Regions from separate parts of the Spiroplasma endosymbiont of Halictus nicosiae genome, predicted to be linked through region 1. Evidence: riboswitches for the same ligand, from Rfam matches in the RefSeq annotation. Region 1 holds a riboswitch; each other region holds the start of a gene.

The links. Region 1 has a riboswitch for cobalamin ahead of deoD (purine-nucleoside phosphorylase). Riboswitches for the same ligand answer to the same signal wherever they lie in the genome.
Region 2: it holds a riboswitch for cobalamin, as region 1 does, so the genes downstream of both, deoD (purine-nucleoside phosphorylase) here and deoD (purine-nucleoside phosphorylase) in region 1, are expected to answer to the same signal.
Region 3: it holds a riboswitch for cobalamin, as region 1 does, so the genes downstream of both, ACZ91P_RS14550 (hypothetical protein) here and deoD (purine-nucleoside phosphorylase) in region 1, are expected to answer to the same signal.

The regions. Positions count from the first base shown of each region.
Region 1 covers NZ_OZ389573.1:724,760-728,052, reverse strand. The annotation lists gene ACZ91P_RS05000 (hypothetical protein) at 412-1,218, shown strand; partial or broken gene deoD (purine-nucleoside phosphorylase) at 1,207-1,919, opposite strand; cobalamin riboswitch at 2,317-2,488, opposite strand; gene ACZ91P_RS04990 (hypothetical protein) at 3,212-3,293, opposite strand, start outside.
Region 2 covers NZ_OZ389573.1:1,410,350-1,413,642, forward strand. The annotation lists gene ACZ91P_RS09715 (transketolase family protein) at 1-721, opposite strand, end outside; gene ACZ91P_RS09720 (deoxynucleoside kinase) at 768-1,391, opposite strand; gene deoD (purine-nucleoside phosphorylase) at 1,411-2,121, opposite strand; cobalamin riboswitch at 2,521-2,692, opposite strand; partial or broken gene ACZ91P_RS09730 (IS30 family transposase) at 3,263-3,293, opposite strand, start outside.
Region 3 covers NZ_OZ389573.1:2,135,514-2,138,806, forward strand. The annotation lists gene ACZ91P_RS14540 (hypothetical protein) at 193-534, shown strand; gene ACZ91P_RS14545 (hypothetical protein) at 1,066-1,353, opposite strand; gene ACZ91P_RS14550 (hypothetical protein) at 1,524-2,021, opposite strand; cobalamin riboswitch at 2,174-2,363, opposite strand; gene ACZ91P_RS14555 (hypothetical protein) at 2,686-2,850, opposite strand; gene ACZ91P_RS14560 (hypothetical protein) at 2,895-3,095, opposite strand; gene ACZ91P_RS14565 (5-formyltetrahydrofolate cyclo-ligase) at 3,112-3,293, opposite strand, start outside.

The sequences.
Region 1 (3,293 bases):
ATTTTCAAAAAGTCAATTTCTATTGCTTTTTTATAATAAAGATATAAAAAGGAAATTAGTTTGAAAATATTGTTAATATAAAATAATTATGATAAAGTGAAGATTGTAGATGATTTTTAAAATATTAGTAATATTTTTAAGGTAAATGACTTTAATTAATTAAAATATGAATTAAAAAAGAAATTTTAACATCAGTTAGTACCAGAAACTGTAATTATAATATTTAAGTTTTAATTTTTTTAAGTTATAATTAAAAAGTATAAAATTAGATATTACGAAGGGATTTTAAATAGTGAAAAAACTAATGATTTTATTAGGAATGACTTTTTTGCAACGGCAGGATATAGTCCAATTATCGGTTGTAAAAAACCGCTTAAACTTGATGATACTGAAAATGGTATTGGAAAAGATATGGAAATTTTAAATAAAATTTCACAACGTGCTATCAACAATTTTTCAGTTTATGCACAAAATAAAAATACAATTAATAGTACTGAATATCAAAATAAATTTGATAAGCTGTATACAATGGTTGACAAGGAAACTGAAAGCAGAAAATTAGACCAAATGGATAAAGATGCGATAGATGCTTTAGCAACATTAAAAAATGGCTTTCTTGCTGTGTTTAATAATATTAATAATGAAATTTATAATGACTATTCAAATTATTATCCTGATAGTAAACCAATTAATTTATTAAATGATAGTTTAAGTTATGAATTAAATTTTATTGATATGGTTCAATTGCAAGCAATTTTAGATCGACCAGGATTAGAAACAGTAAAAGCAGTTAGACTAGATTTCCATTTTCAATTTGAAGCTAAGTTTAAACTTTTAACAACAACTTCAGATTATGTAATCCAATATGTTATTACTGATAATCCAGAAGAAATGAAAGTTGTTTTAAATGGGATGGTTCAAAAAATTTCAAGAGTAATTGTTAATTTTTTCAATCAAGAAGGAATTTTTCAAATTGATAAAACACCTGAATTTGCTACAATTTATCAAAATTTTGATGTAAACTATACAGCTGGTTTTGCTAATTTAGATAATATTATTTTAGAAAAGTTACAAAGTAAAATTAAAAGTGATAGCGAATTGCAAAAGTTTGTAAAGAATATTAAATATAATTCTTCACTAACTTTTGTTTTTCCTGCTCTAACGGTTCCAAAGACTGCAATTTTCATTTTATTGCTCCTTTCGTTTTTAATCCATTAATTGAACAGAAGTATCTAATGCTAATTCAACGATTGTCATAAAATTATTTTGGCGTTCCAATGCTGTAGTAACTTCTTTAGTTACAAGATGGTCAGAAACTGTTAATAATGTAGCTGCATGTTTTTGCGTAACAATTGCATTAGTAAACAAAGCATATGATTCCATTTCAACAACATCTAACTTATGAGTATAAGTAAAGTCTAATGAATCATCATAACGATAAAAAACATCTGCTGCATGAGCAATTTTCCCGTGTGAGTTTTAATTCCTTTTGCTTGTGCTACAGTTTCAATTTCATTAAATAATTTTTCACTTGCAGCAATTAAATTACTATCAATATTAGCTGCAATTTTTGCATAATTACTTTCGCCAAATGCTTCACAAACATTAAAGATATCATAAACTTTAATATTTGGATTATAACTTCCAGCTGAACCAATTCTAATAATATAATCAACATCATAAAACTTAAATAATTCGTATGAATAAATTCCAATACTTGGACAACCCATTCCACTTCCAGCAATTGTTACCTCAATGTTTTTATATTTGCCAGTATACATTAACATATTTCGAACTTCATTTACTAATTTTAAATTTGTTAAATATTTTTCAGCAACGGTTTTTGCCCGTAATGGGTCTCCCGGCATTAAAACAACTTTTGCAATTTCTTCTTTTTTGGCATTAATATGTGGTGTCATTTTTTTATTCCTCTCTTTTCCGCTTAATTTAATTACCAATAAATACACCTATCAATGCTATTTTTATTTAAAAAGTAAGGATATTTAAACAACACGAAAAAGAATATTGTTGCATATCCACATAAATGATGTTTAATTTCTACGATTATTTTAATTAATAATTTAAGACAATAGCAAAAATAAAACCATTTTAAATCAAATGCTATTAAACTTAATTATTAATTAATTTTATTATTTATTATCTTTTAAATAATACCTTTTGATAGGATTACTGCTTTAAATTAACAACTAAAAAACGCTTTTTGACATCTTTCAAATTATTATTTAATAGTTTTCACTAATAAATAATTAATCATCTAACCCCAGAGATAATAACTATAAGTGCACCATTGATATTTTACCAATGTTTTTTTAGATCAGTCTACTGGCTTAGTTTCACTTTACTCACTATTCCTTCTCAAGAAATATTTTCTCAATGGAATGATGTTAGCTTTCATCCACTTTTCAGTTGCTGGGACAGCCTAGAATTCACACCTAATTCCCGTAACATCAAAAATTGCTTTTTAAAGTTATTAAAATAATAATATAAAGTTTACTTTTAAAATGCAAGTTAAAATTAACAAATTATTTACCAACTAAAAACAAACTAGGAAAAAGGTTGATATTTTTATAATTAAAAATGAAACTATTGTCAGAAAAATCTAGAAGCATATAATAAAGATTGTAAATAATATTTATGGACCTTATTAAGTATTTTTACTCCTTTCAATTCCAATATAGAATCAAAAAATAGTTAACAATCTAGCCCACCATAAAAAATAATAAATAACATAATAAATCAAATAATAAGCAATCAATAACAAATAGTTATTTATTTGCAATATTATTAAATAAATAATTTAGGTTTAGTTTTAAATTTTGTTATATTCCTTATTAGTAGTAATCAGCAACACAATAACATTTATAAACTATTAAATGAATAATGTGACAATTATTATTCACATACTAACCTTAATTATTATTAAAATAAACGGACCAGATTTATTATTTACATACCTGATAGCATTAATGCTAGCAATTTTTATTGTTAATTTAAAAAAGCAAGGTTTTCTTGCTTTTTTAAATTAAACTTATTTTTTAGTAAATTCTAAGGTAAATAATGTTGATGTTCATCCAGTATAATAAACCGCATTATTTTTTTCAAATAATAAATCAAAGTTTCAAACTGCTCGCCAACGAAGTGAAAAAGTATCTTTAGTTTCATTTAAACTCACTTTGTGAACACGTTTTTCCTAATTACCAGTTGTAAAAATATCAATTCCTGGTAAATTTTTTGTTTGATTTGCTTCTTTAAAATCATTAATTAATATTTTT
Region 2 (3,293 bases), 690 kb from region 1:
CAGATTTTTGCGCTTGTTCAATTGCTTTTTGAATTGCTGGTAGATCCTCATCTGCGTTTTCAATTCGAATATAATTTCAATTTTGTGCTTCAAAAAAACGTTGATAATCAATTTTTAAAACAGCATCACATTTTGTATCTAATTGGCAATCATTTGAATCATATAACATAATTAATTTATTTAATTTTCATACCCCAGCTAATTGGATTGCTTCAATTGCTCCGCCTTCTTGCAAATCACCATCACTACATAAAACATAAGTATAATGGTCAATGATTTTATAATCTGGTTTATTAAATTTAGCTGCTAAATGTTGTTCAGCTAATGCCATTCCAACTCCATAGCCAACTCCTTGTCCTAGGGGACCAGAAGAATTATCCACTCCAGGAGTAACACCATATTCTGGATGAGCTGGCGTTTTTGAATTAATATGACGATAATTTTTTAAATCATCAATTGTTAAATTATAACCAGCTAAATGTAAAATCGCATATTGTAAAGTTGAAGCATGTCCTGGAGATAATACAAAACGATCACGATTAATTCAATCAGATACTGCCGGATTAGCAATTAAATTATTTAAATAAATTGCTTGCATCAGTGGTGCTGCACTTAATACAATCCCTGGATGGCCAGTTTTATTATAAATAATAGGATCTAGTCCTAAAATTCTTAAATTACTTAAACTTTTTGTTTCTATATTATTATTTGTGCTTTTCATTTTAATTTCCTCCTTATTAAATTAAAATATTAATAATAATTATTTTTTAAATTAAACAAGGAACTTTATTATCAAGAGGTAATAAATGTTGCATAATAATGCTTATTTTTTCTGAAAAATCATCACTGTCAGCATCAATAACAATAAATTTATAATCATTTTTTAATTCATGATATAAAATTTCATATTGTTCATTTAACTTTTCCCAGTAATAATATGGGGTTTCTAATTCTAATTGACGCCCACGTTGTTTAATTCGTTCAACCGCTTTTTCAGTTGAAACTTTTAAATAAATAATGACATCAAAGCCTAACTTTTTCTTCAAAATTGGAACAATAACATTTTGAAAAAAACGATTATAAACTTTAAAATCAATTTTATTCATAATTTTTAATAAGTGGGAAACTCGCACAAAAACAGGGTCTTCTAAAATTGTGCGGTCAAAAACAGTATCCTCTAAATTATCAATGTTGAAAAATTGCTCAATTCTTGTTATTAACATATAAATTTGCATTTTAAAGGCAAATCCTTCCATATCTTGGTAAAAATCTTTAAAATATGGATTTTCTTCTAATGGTTCTTTAAATAAATTATAGTTTAATTGTTTACATAATTCTTCACTAACTTTTGTTTTTCCTGCTCCAACGGTTCCAAAGACTGCAATTTTCATTTTATTGCTCCTTTCGTTTTTAACCCATTAATTGAACAGCAGTATCTAATGCTAATTCAACCATTGTCATAAAATTATTTTGGCGTTCCAATGCTGTAGTAACTTCTTTAGTTACAAGATGGTCAGAAACTGTTAATAATGTTGCTGCATGTTTTTGCGTAACAATTGCATTAGTAAACAAAGCATATGATTCCATTTCAACAACATCTAACTTATGAGTATGAGTAAAGTCTAATGAATCATCATAACGATAAAAAACATCTGCTGCATGAGCAATTCCCGTGTGAGTTTTAATTCCTTTTGCTTGTGCTACAGTTTCAATTTCATTAAATAATTTTTCACTTGCAGCAATTAAATTACTATCAATATTAGCTGCAATTTTTGCATAATTACTTTCGCCAAATGCTTCACGAACATTAAAGATATCATAAACTTTAATATTTGGATTATAACTTCCAGCTGAACCAATTCTAATAATATAATCAACATCATAAAACTTAAATAATTCGTATGAATAAATTCCAATACTTGGACAACCCATTCCACTTCCAGCAATTGTTACCTCAATGTTTTTATATTTGCCAGTATACATTAACATATTTCGAACTTCATTTACTAATTTTAAATTTGTTAAATATTTTTCAGCAACGGTTTTTGCCCGTAATGGGTCTCCCGGCATTAAAACAACTTTTGCAATTTCTTCTTTTTTGGCATTAATATGTGGTGTCATTTTTTTATTCCTCTCTTTTCTGCTTAATTTAATTACCAATAAATACACCTATCAATGCTATTTTTATTTAAAAAGTAAGGATATTTAAACAACACGAAAAAGAATATTGTTGCATATCCACATAAATGATGTTTAATTTCTACGATTATTTTAATTAATAATTTAAGACAATAGCAAAAATAAAACCATTTTTAATCAAATGCTATTAAACTTAATTATTAATTAATTTTATTATTTATTATCTTTTTTAAATAATACCTTTTGATAGGATTACTGCTTTAAATTAACAACTAAAAAACGCTTTTTGACGTCTTTCAAATTATTATTTAATAGTTTTCACTAATAAATAATTAATCATCTAACCCCAGAGATAATAACTATAAGTGCAGCATTGATATTTTACCAATGTTTTTTTAGATCGGTCTACTGGCTTAGTTTCACTTTACTCACTATTCCTTCTCAAGAAATATTTTCTTAATAAAATGATGTTAGCTTTCATCCACTTTACAGTTGCTGGGACAGCCTAGGATTCACACCTAATTCCCGTAACATCAAAAATTGCTTTTTAAAGTTGTTAAAATAATAATATAAAGTTTGCTTTTAAAATGCAAGTTAAAATTAACAAATTATTTACCAACTAAAAACAAACTAGGAAAAAGTTGATATTTTTATAATTAAAAATGAAATTATTCTCAGAAAAATCTAGAAGCATATAATAAAGATTGTAAATAATATTTATGGACCTTATTAAGTATTTTTACTCCTTTCAATTCCAATATAAAATCAAAAAATAGTCAACAATCTAGCCCACCATAAAAAATAATAGATAACATAATAAATCAAATAATAAGCAATCAATAACAAATAGTTATTTATTTGCAGTATTATTAAATAAATAATTTAGGTTTAGTTTTAAATTTTGTTATATTCCTTATTAATAGTAATCAGCAACACAATAAGATTTATAAACTGGCTCTGTGTAGATATAAACGGCAAATTTATATCTTGTTAAGTTAATAATAAAATATTTTTAATAAATTGCAACAACTTTTTCAGAAAAAATTAAATTTTTGTAATTTTATCTTATTTTTTCCATATTTAAGCACACTAAAAATAATTTATTAAATTTTAACTAATAAATTTATTTAAAATTTTGTAAAAACATTGTCTTT
Region 3 (3,293 bases), 1.1 Mb from region 1:
TTGTAAGTGATTTTGGAAATGTAATATTTTCAAAATAAATGGCTTAATTAATAATTAAATCTAATAAGGAAATTTTAATATGGAATTTACATCAGAAATGAAAAACCATCTAAAAAAATATATAAATCATTTAAAAAAGGTCTTAATTCTTTTTTTACAACACTTGGCTTTAATAAAAAAGAATTTGAAAAAATGGCAAGTTCTACTTGCAAAAATGTAACAAAAAATTGAAAACAAATGGGAATTAATGAAAATGTAATAAATGAATGAAGTTCAATTGCTACAGATGCTTCAAGAGAAGAGAAAAAACATCAAATTTCTTTACCCCAAACAGGACAAGCAGAATTACAAAAGATGATTGATAAAAATGGTAGACTTGTGCCAATCCAATCACACATATCAACAAATAACATTAACAGTCCTGCGACAAAAATTAATCCAATTCCTAAACCACAAAGAATAAAAGATATTCAAAAAATTTATACAGAATTTAATCAAACCGAACAAAATCAAGAACTTGAACAAGAAAAATAGAACAATGATTTTGTTCTTTTTGTTTTATTACTATAAAGTTTATTTATAAATAAAAAAATGATATTAAAATAATTTTAATATCATTTCTTAATAGCATTAAATTTTTACTCGTGAACAAAAATCCATCCTAATGCTCCAACTCCAATAAAAAGATTAGGAATCGCCCCTAAATACGTTCAGGGTGATTGATAATCTGCTTTTGCAAAAAATCCAACTAAGAAAATTAATGCTAAACCAGTAATGGCAAGTGCTCATAATAATGATCAAAAGCCTGGTTTAACTGATAGCGGAACTAAAATATACAAAATTCCTAAAAGCAATAAAACTGGTCAACTTGTGTCTCATCCGTAAATTGAAGTTTTTGTTGGAACGCCAGCAGCGAATAAAATGCCAATAATAATAATTCAAGCTGGCTAATAAACATTAAAATTTTTGGTCATGTTAATGTCTTAATAATTTCATCTCCTTCCAAGATAATTATAAATAATTATACAATAAAATTATGAAATTATTTTGGCATTTTTATAACCTTTATATATTAAAAGAATTTCAATTTCGCGATGTTAAATATGTCAAAACAACAGTCACACGAAAAGTATTATTAATTGCAGGAATTAATTGTGGTGAAATATATTGGGCCTTATTTTCACCAATGATTTTAAAATAAAAATCTCAGTGGGATAATCGGTATTTTATTTTATTAAAACTATTATTTATTCAATCTTCTTGATAATTTAGATCTATTCGAAATACACTTTGAGCCTTAGTTTTTGACACTCTAATTGAACCTTTACTAACAAGGCTTAATGGAATATTCATTCCCACTTGAATTTTATTTTCAGTGCTACTTCAAACTCCATATATTGCCTTCTGGATTTCCGTCTGCAATAAAACATCCCAAGGGTTAGAATTTCATCAAACAAATTTTTTCCATCCACTTCTTGCACTAGATGAGAATCACTAATTGTTCCTCATTGTTCAAACTCTTTTTAAAATCGATCATTTAGTTGCTTCATATTTTTACTATTTTTAAGATCTTTTCATTTATCTTGTGCCATTATTGTATAACCATTAACAGGGGTATTTTGCGTCAAAAAGGAATTAGAAATATAAACATTATCATCATAAGTTTTTGTAAATGTTATTGGCTCATAAAGATGTGTTACATCTTGCATATAAGCAGTATCACCAAACTGTAATTTTTGCATTACTTCATCAAGACTTACAACATTTTTAAAATAAAGATAAATATGTGCTTTTTGATTAAGATCTAACCAATCTTTTTGTTGGAAGGTACTTGATGCAGTTGGTAAATAATAATTATTATAACCAACTGCAAATTCTTCATTTTCCTCTGTCTTCATTTGATAAATTCAATTTGGATCACAATAGGAAAGCGATTGACCAACATTTTTACAAGAAATTGTTGTTAATGTTGGTGAAAAAATAAATATAGAACTTAGGAATAGTAATAATATTTTTTTCATTTTCTTATTTTTTTCTAGCAAATTAACAATGGACAATTTAATTCTAGTTGCAGTAAATTAAAAAACATTCCCCAACATGTTTTTTATATAACAATCACTAAATTATTTATTTACAAAATAATTACATGACTCACACCCAGGAGTTATATAATAAGACTAATTAAATTTAGAAAGGTCTACTGGCTTAATTTCATCCTACTAACCGCCTTCCCAAAAGTTTTCCTTTCAGTGGCTAATGTGGCTTTCGTCAATATCACAGTTGCTGGGACAGCTCAAGATTCGCACTCAATTCCCTAACTCTAAATAACTATTTATTAAATTGTCTAAAATTATCATACCACATTTTTTTAGTTATCTTTATAATAATTAATAACAAAAATAAAAAAAAGTAAAACTTCAACTTAAACTAACTAGCGAAGGTAGTCAAATATTATGTAAATCAGAAAAATATGTTAAATTAGGATATAAATTAGAGTCTAAAATTCACGCAAGAACATTTCAAAAACAAGCACTACCCATAATTGATGATGGATAACTTAACAGCAACAAGTAACCAATTAATAAAAAAATAAAATTGCTACCACTAAAATAACCTTCAAATCATTTAATAAAATGCAATTAAAATACCAATTAAAGATGCTAAAAAAGAACTTAATATAATTGTTTAAAATAATGCAAGTCAATTAATTCATTCAATATGAATTCCTTCACCATAACTAAAAAAAGAAATTAAAAATAACCAAAGTGAACCAATTAAACTAGTAATTAAATTAATGGCAGCAATTAAAACTAAAATTAATTGATAAATTGAAGCTTTTAATAAATGCAATTGACGTGCAAAAGTAGTTTTTCGAAATTCATAAAAAGCAATTGCTAAATCAAGAATACCACTAAGAGAACCCCCACTAATAAAATTGACCCTGGTAACGATAAATAACTAGCATTACTATTAAACATATTAGTCACACGAATGCTAATAAAATATAAAATAACTGGTAAAACAAATGTTACTAAATAAGTATGTCATGATGTAAATCAATATTTACTAACAACACGTAATAATGGTAAGTTCATTCTGACTCCTTAATTTTTAAGCACTAATAATATTTTCTATTTTAACATCGTGTTCTTCAACTGGCAAAGGGGTTGGCACTAACTGTTCAATAAATGTTAACCCAATCACAAGATGATAATAATTTTTTAAAAACCGATCATAATAGCCTTTCCCATATCCTAACCGAAAATTGTTTTGATCAAAAGCAACGATTGGAA